2 regions of the Sphingomonas nostoxanthinifaciens genome follow, and region 1 is predicted to be linked to the other one. Evidence: riboswitches for the same ligand, from Rfam matches in the RefSeq annotation. Region 1 holds a riboswitch; the other holds the start of a gene.
What was found. Region 1 has a riboswitch for cobalamin ahead of K8P63_RS20180 (TonB-dependent receptor plug domain-containing protein). Riboswitches for the same ligand answer to the same signal wherever they lie in the genome.
Positions count from the first base shown of each region.

Region 2: another riboswitch for cobalamin. It lies ahead of metE (5-methyltetrahydropteroyltriglutamate--homocysteine S-methyltransferase); the one in region 1 lies ahead of K8P63_RS20180 (TonB-dependent receptor plug domain-containing protein).

Region 1 covers NZ_CP082839.1:4,202,767-4,206,932, forward strand. The annotation lists gene K8P63_RS20175 (M28 family metallopeptidase) at 1-1,556, shown strand, start outside; cobalamin riboswitch at 1,618-1,847, shown strand; gene K8P63_RS20180 (TonB-dependent receptor plug domain-containing protein) at 2,030-4,036, shown strand; gene K8P63_RS20185 (ABC transporter substrate-binding protein) at 4,009-4,166, opposite strand, start outside.
Region 2 covers NZ_CP082839.1:486,134-490,299, reverse strand. The annotation lists gene K8P63_RS02235 (hypothetical protein) at 1-77, opposite strand, end outside; gene K8P63_RS02230 (Fe2+-dependent dioxygenase) at 209-889, shown strand; gene K8P63_RS02225 (alpha-hydroxy acid oxidase) at 874-2,016, shown strand; cobalamin riboswitch at 2,058-2,276, shown strand; gene metE (5-methyltetrahydropteroyltriglutamate--homocysteine S-methyltransferase) at 2,383-4,166, shown strand, end outside.

The DNA.
Region 1 (4,166 bases):
CCTCGGCCCTCGCCGAGCCCGCCGTCTCCCCGCGCGGCCAGGCGTGGTGGCACGACATCGCCGTCCTCGCCGACGACAATATGGAGGGGCGGCTGACCGGCACGCCCGGTTACCAGCGCGCGGCGGACTATGTGATCCAGCGCTTCCGCGCCGAAGGCCTCGCGCCCGCCGGCGAGCATGGCGGCTACATCCAGACGATCGCGTTCCAGGAGCAGGTGGTCGATCAGCATGCGTCGACCGCCGCCCTGGTCGCGGCCGACGGCACCGCCGCACCGCTCGCGGTCGGCGACGCGCTGATCCTGTCGCCCGCCGGTGCGCCGCGCCCGGCCAGCGTCGATGCGCCTTTGGTGTTCATCGGCTATGGCCTGCATTTGCCGGCGCAGGGGCATGACGACCTGAAGGGGCTCGACCTGCGCGGCAAGATCGCCGTGTTCATTTCGGGCGGGCCGGCCGCGCTGGCCGGGCCGGTCAAGGCGGCCAATCGCAACGCTCGCGCCGAATTTCTGGCGGCGGCGGGCGCGGTCGGCATGATCACGCTCAACACGCCGAAGCAGATCGAGATTCCGTGGGCGCGGCAGAAACTGCTCGCCTCGCAGACCGGCATGTATCTCGCCGATCCTGCGCTGCGCGAAATGCCCGACGGCTTCGTCAGCGGCTCGATCGATCCGGCGCAGGCCGAGCGGCTGTTCGCCGGCTCGGGCCACAGCTTCGACGAAATGGCCGCCTTGGCCGACGCATCGCAGCCGGTGCCGACCTTTGCGCTACCGCTCCGCCTGCGCGCGACCATCGCCGCGCAGCGCCGCGCGGTGACCGCCCCCAACGTGATCGCGAAGCTGGAAGGGTCTGATCCCACGCTGCGCAGCGAATATGTCGCGCTGTCCGCGCATCTCGACCATGTCGGCGTCGGCGAGGCGATCGATGGCGACCGCATCTACAACGGTGCGATGGACGATGCCTCGGGCGTCGCCAGTGTGCTCGACATCGCCCACCGACTGAAGGCGGGGCCACGGCCGAAGCGGTCGATCCTGTTCGTGATCGTCGCGGCGGAGGAGAAGGGCCTGCTCGGCTCGCATTATTATGCGCTGCGGCCGACCGTGCCCAAGGGCAGTATCGTCGCCGACCTCAATTTCGACATGCCGCTGCCGCTGTGGCCGCTGACGACGGTGCTGGCGCAGGGCGATGCCGAAAGCTCGCTGGGTGCGGCCGCGCGCACCGTGGCGGCGCAGAACGGGCTGTCGCTGATCGCCGATCCGCTGCCCAACCGGAACAGCTTCGTGCGTACCGACCAGTTCAGCTTCGTCAAGGCGGGCATCCCCGCGCTCGCCTTCAAGTTCGGCTTCGCGCCTGGCACCGACGCGTTCCGCATCGAGCATGACTGGCGCGCCACGCATTATCACGCGCCTTCGGACGACGTGAACCAGCCGGGCGTGTTGAAGGACGAGGCGATCAAGCTCGACGATTATGTCGCGGCGCTCGCCCGCACCGTGGCCGACACGCCGGCGCGGCCAGTGTGGCTTTCCGGCAGCGTTTTTAATCCCGCGAACAAGGCTCCCTGACGCGCCCGTTGGCAAGCCACCGACGCTCGGCTAGGGGCGGCCGCGGACGACGGCCTGCCGCCGTCCGACAGATCGCGCCGGTGCCTCGCGAGAGGCTGAAATGGGAATGCGGTACGGACGGGCCTTTCCGTCTCAAACCGCGGCTGTCCCTGCAACTGTGAGCGGCGAGCAGACTGCATTGGCCCTCGATCGAGGGGGCAGCCACTGGCGGCCGGGTGACGGCGGCTGGGAAGGCCATGCAGCCCGCTATGACCCGCGAGCCAGGAGACCTGCCGGCGCTTCGGTCGCTCTTGCCACGGTCCAGGGGATGGCCATGGCACGGTTACGTTCCGTCTGAGCGACGAACCCATGCGGCGGGGCCGCGCGGGTGCGTGCTGACGGGCGTCCGGTGCCCGCCTGTCTGCGCGCGCCCGGCCGATGCACGCCATCGGTGACGCCCCGCCTTCGTTGCTCAGTTGCCGGGGGACAGAATCATGAAGACCACGCTCACCACGTTGCTGGCGCTCGGCCTCGCCGCGCCGGCCTTCGCCCAATCCAATCCGACCGTGCCGACGGTCGACGCCAATGGCGACGCGATCGTCGTCACCGCCACGCGCTCGGCCGACGCGATCCCGGTCGACCTGCTCGGTTCGTCGATCACCGTGCTCGACGCCGCCGCGCTCGACCAGCGCCAGACGCGCGTCGTGTCCGACGTGCTGCGCGACGTGCCCGGCGTGGCGGTGAGCCGCACCGGCGCGGTCGGCGGGTTCACGCAGGTCCGGTTGCGCGGCAGCGAGGCCAATCACACGCTCGTGCTGGTCGACGGCATCAAGGTGAGCGATCCCTTCTACGGCGAGTTCGACTTCGGCACGCTGATCGCCGACGAGAGCGCCAAGATCGAGGTGCTGCGCGGCCAGCAATCGTCGCTCTACGGCTCCGACGCGATCGGCGGCGTCATCAACTACATCACCTCGACGGGCGCGGAGGCGCCGGGCATCCGTCTGCGCGCCGAGGGCGGATCGTTCGGCACGTTCAGCGGCGGCGCGCGCGCTGCCGGCGTGGCGGGCGACCTCGATTACGCGCTCACCTCCAGCTACATCCACACGCGCGGCTATCCGGTGGCGGTCGGCGGCAGCCGCGACGTCGGCTCCGACGATGTCGGCGCATCGGCCAAGGCGACGTGGACGGCGGCGCCCAACGTGAAGCTGACCGGCGTCGCGCGCTACAGCTATACCGACGCCGACACCGACGACAGCGACAATGATTTCACCAGCGCCACCTATGGCCGCACGATCGATTCGCCCGGCGTGCATTATCGCAACGAGGCATTCTATGGCCTGCTGCGCGGCCAGTGGGATCTGCTCGACGGTCGCTTCAGCAACGTCGTGGTCGGCCAGCTCGCCGATACCAAGCGCGACGGCTACGACGTCGCCGACGGCTCGGCGCCTGCGCCGGGCAAGCCGATCGCGCGCACCTCGGGCGACGACGGCCACCGCTACAAGGGCTCGTACCAGGGCACGTTCCGCTTCGGCACTGACACGATCAAGCAGAGCGTCACCGCTGCGGTCGATTACGAGCATGAGAGCGAGCGCACGACCGTCTCGCAGTTCGGCGCCTTCCTCGGCTGGCGGCACACCAACAATACCGGCATCGTCGGCGAATATGAGCTGACCGCGAATGACCGGCTGGGCTTCGGCGCATCGGTGCGGCGCGATCTCAATTCGCGCTTCGCCGACAGCACCACCTGGCACGTGCAGAGCAGCTACAAGTTCGACGAGGGCACGCGCATCCACGCCGCCGGCGGATCGGGCGTGAAGGCGCCGACCTTCAGCGAGCTGTTCGATTATTATGTCGGCCGCTACATCGGCAATCCGAACCTGAAGCCAGAAAAATCGACCGGCTGGGAGGCGGGCATCGGCCAGTCGCTGCTGGGCGATCACATCACGCTGGACGCGACCTATTTCGACAACCGCCTGCGGGACCAGATCACCACCGTCTACGACGCCAATTTCGTCGCGAGCTCGGTCAACCTGCCCGGTCGGACGCACCAGCGCGGCGTCGAATTGTCGGCGGCGGCGAAGCTGGACGGCGGCTGGCGCTTCGACGCGAGCTACACCTACCTGCACGCGCCGCAGGACCAGACGGTCACGCTCGATCCCGCCACCTTCGCCAGCGGCACGGTCTCGGCGCAGGCGGTGCGGCGTGCCAAGAGCATCGCCAGCGCCAGCCTCAACTGGTCGCCGCCCGAGCAACCGTTCACCGTCACCGCGACGGTGCGCTACAATGGCCGCCAGAACGATTTGTTCTACGGCTACTTCCCGCCGCTGCTGGAAAAGCTGCGTTCGTTCACGCTGGTGAACCTCGCCGCCACCTACCGCCTCACGCCCAAGATCGAGCTGTTCGCGCGCGGCGAGAACCTGCTCAACCGCAAATATCAGGAGATCTACAGCTACGCCGCGATGGGCCGCGCGGGTTATGGCGGCGTGCGCGTCGCCTTCTGATGCGGCGTGCGGCGGCCTTCGATCTGGCGGGCGAGGCTCCACGCCGCGTCGACATAGGCCGGACCGCCGCACACCGTCCACGCCTCGGGCAGATAGAGGCGCGGGATGCCGGCCAGCGCCGGGTGGTGGA
Region 2 (4,166 bases), 580 kb from region 1:
AGCACGCCCAACGCCGGCGAGATGCTGCGGTGATAGGGAAAGGCGGTGGCAGCCTTCCCGCTTGAACCCTCGTCCACGACACGCCTCCCGTCATCAGCGGATAAACGGCGCGCAACGCGGCGCCGGCGTGACGCACTATGGCAGCATCGCCGCTTTCCGCTATTCGGCGCGCACGGAGCCCCAAGGCTCGCGCGAAGGACGATCGACGATGCTGCTTTCGATTCCCGATCTGCTCACCCCCGACGAGGTGCGCGACGCGCGCGCTCTGCTCGAGGCCGCCGCGTGGGAGGATGGCCGCACCACCGCCGGCCATCGTGCGGTGACCGTGAAGAGCAACCTGCAGCTGCCGCTCGATCATCCCGTCGCGAGGCAACTGGGCGATCTGATCCTCGACCGGCTCGGGCGCAACCCGCTGTTCATCGCCGCGACGCTGCCGCTGCGCGTGCTGCCGCCGCGCTTCAACCGCTACGAGGGTGGCGGCACCTATGGCAGCCATGTCGACAGCGCGATCTTCCCGCTGCCCGGCTCGCAGCAGCGCGTCCGCTCCGACATCTCCTCGACCTTGTTCTTCAGCGATCCCGACAGCTACGAGGGCGGCGAACTGGTAATCGAGGATCTGTTCGGCACCCAGCGCGTCAAGCTGCCCGCCGGGCATATTGTCATCTATCCCGGCAGCAGCCTGCACCACGTGACGCCGGTGACGCGCGGCGTGCGGCTCGCCGCCTTCTTCTGGACGCAGAGCATGGTCCAGCGCGACGACCAGCGCCGCTTGCTGTTCGAGCTCGACAATGCGGTGCGCGACCTGACCGGCGATCATCCCGAGCATGCCGCGCTCGACCGGCTGACCGGCGTCTACCACAATCTGCTGCGGCAATGGTCGACGACGTGACCGCGCCGCTGCCGCCGCATGCGGGCGTGCCCGACGGCGTCGCGACGCTCGCCGATTACGAGACGCGCGCGGCGGCGCATATGGCGGCCGAGGCGTGGCGCTATGTGCAAGAAGGCAGCGGCGAGGAACGCACGCTACACGACAATCGCGCCGCCTTCGCGCGCCTGCGGCTGCTGCCGCGCGTGCTGGCCGACCTGCGCGGGGGAAGCACGGCGACCACCTTGTTCGGGCGGACGCACGCCGCGCCGATCCTGCTCGCGCCGATCGCCTTTCACCGGCTCGCGCATCCGGAGGGCGAACTCGCGACCGCGCGCGCCGCCGCCGCGCTGGAGACGGGGATGGTGCTCAGCACATTGTCGAGCGTGACGCTGGAGGAGGTGGCGACGGCGAGCCGCGCCGCCGCGACCGACCTCGGCCGGCCGCCCGCGTCCTTGTGGTTCCAGCTCTATCTGCAGGACGAGCGCGCGCGCAGCCTCGATCTCGTCCGCCGGGCCGAAACGGCAGGGTATGAAGCGATCATGCTGACGGTCGATTCGGCGGTGAAGCGCGCGAGCCTGACGCTGCCCGCGGGCGTCGATGCCGCCAATCTGCGCGGCCATCCCCGCTTGCGCCAGACGACCAGCGCCGGCGGCGCGATCCTGTTCGGCACGCTGCTGGTCGATGCCGCGCCGCGCTGGGACGATGTCGCGTGGCTGCGCGCGCAGACGCGCCTGCCGATCCTGCTCAAAGGCGTTCTCAACCCCGCCGACGCGGCGATGGCGATCGAACATGGCGCCGACGGGCTGGTCGTCTCCAACCATGGCGGACGCGTACTGGACGACGTGGTCACCGCGCCCGAGATGATGCCGGCGATGGCCGACGCGATCGGCGGGCGCGTGCCGCTTTTGCTCGACGGCGGCGTGCGATCGGGCACCGATATCGCCAAGGCGCTCGCGCTGGGGGCAACGGCGGTGATGATCGGCCGCCCGCAGGTGCATGCGCTCGCCGTGGCCGGCATGGCGGGCGTCGCCCACATCCTGCATCTGCTGCGCGCCGAGCTGGAGCAGGCGATGGTCCAGCTCGGCTGCCGCACCCCCGCCGCCCTCACGCCCGACCGACTGCGCACACGCTTCGCCGAACACATATAAAGAAAGCTTTATATGCGACTTGACGGTCCGGCGGTGGCATGGGACACGCGCATCGTCGAGGTTCTCCGCCGGTTTGCCGACGGAGCTAAGACGGGAAGCCGGTGCGGCCGCCTCACGGTGGCCAAGGCCGGCGCTGCCCCCGCAACTGTAAGCGGTGAGCGGCGGCCGAGACGTGTCACTGGCGGCTTCCAGCCGCCGGGAAGGCCAGGCCGACGCGACGATCCGTGAGCCAGGAGACCTGCCTCCGACGCGATAACGTCCACCGGCGGGGTGTCCGGGCTGGCCGCTTGCATGCCGCGGCCGGCCGTCGTCCGCGCATGCCTGTGTCCGGTCTGCATGCCCGCGCTTCATCGGGGTATGAAGACCATGACCGTCACCGTCGCCACGCTCGGCTTCCCGCGCATCGGGCCGCGCCGCGAACTGAAATTCGCGCTCGAAAAATACTGGTCGGGCCAGACCAGCCTCGCCGACCTGCAGGAAACCGCATCGGGCCTGCGCACCGCCGCCTGGGCGCGGCAGCAGGCCGGCGGCGTCGACTGGCTGCCGTCCAACGATTTCTCGCTCTACGATCATGTGCTCGACACCAGCGTGATGCTGGGTGCGATTCCAGCGCGCTATGCCGCGATCACCGACGCGACCGAGCTGTATTTCGCGATGGCGCGCGGCACGACCGCGGGCGAAGACGGCTGTGGCCACGGCCATGGCAGCCTGACGGCGTGCGAGATGACCAAATGGTTCGACACCAATTATCACTATCTGGTGCCCGAACTGACCGCCGGCCAGAGGCTGACGCCCGGCCGGGCGAAGATCGTCGACGATTATCGCGAGGCCAAGGCGGCGGGCTATGAGACGCGCCCGGTGCTGCTCGGCCCGGTGACGTGGCTGACCTTGGCCAAGGGCCGCGGGATCGATCCGTTCGACCTGCTCGACACCGTGCTCGATCGCTATGCGGCGATCCTCGCCGAGCTGGCGGCGGCGGGCGTCGAATGGGTGCAGATCGACGAGCCGGTGCTGGTGCTCGATCTCGACGAGCGTCAGCGGCGCGCGCTCACCCGCGCTTATGCCAAGCTGGCGCGCCAAAGCGTGAAGATCATGCTCGCGACCTATTTCGGCAGCCTCGGCGACAATCTGTCGTTCGCGGCGAACCTGCCGGTGGCGGGGCTGCACGTCGATCTCGTGCGCGCGCCCGAGCAGCTCCAGCCATTGCTGCAGGCGGCACCCAAGTCGCTGCTGCTGTCGCTCGGCGTGATCGACGGGCGTAACGTCTGGCGCGCCGACCTCGCCGCCTTGCTCGACCGGATCGAGCCGGTCGCGGCGACGCGCGACATCGTGATCGCGCCGTCCTGCTCGCTGCTGCACGTGCCGGTCGATCTGGCGCTGGAGCGCGGGCTCGATCGCGAGGTGACGCAATGGCTCGCCTTCGCCGCGCAGAAGGTGGCCGAGCTTGCCGTGCTCAAGCGCGCGCTCAACGAAGGCCGCGAGAGCGTGCCCGACGCGCTGGAACTGGCGTCGCGCGCCGCCGCCAACCGCCGCACCTCGCCGTTGATCCACGATCCCGCCGTCGCGGCGCGCATCGACGCTGCCACCCCCGCCATGCGCGAGCGCCGCAGCGGCCACGCCGCCCGCACCGCCGCGCAGGCGGGCGTGCTCGGCTTGCCGCCCTTCCCGACCACGACGATCGGCTCGTTCCCGCAGACGGCCGAAGTGCGCAAAGCGCGCGCCGAGCATGGTCGCGGCAATATCGACGACGCGGCCTACGACGCCTTCCTGCGCGAGGAGACCGCGCGCACGATCCGCTGGCAGGAAGAGATCGGGCTCGACATGCTCGTCCACGGCGAGTTCGAGCGCAACGACATGGTGCAATATTTCGGCGAGCGGCTGTCGGGCTTCGCCTTCACCACCGGCGGCTGGGTGCAGAGCTACGGCTCGCGCTGCGTGCGCCCGCCGATCCTCTACGGCGACGTCTCGCGGCCGGCGCCGATGACGGTCGAATGGTGGCGCTATGCGCAGTCGCTGACCGACAAGCCGGTCAAGGGCATGCTGACCGGGCCGGTGACGATCCTCAACTGGAGCTTCGTGCGCGACGACCAGCCGCGCGAGGCGTCGTGCCGCCAGATCGCACTCGCCATCCGCGACGAGGTGCTCGATCT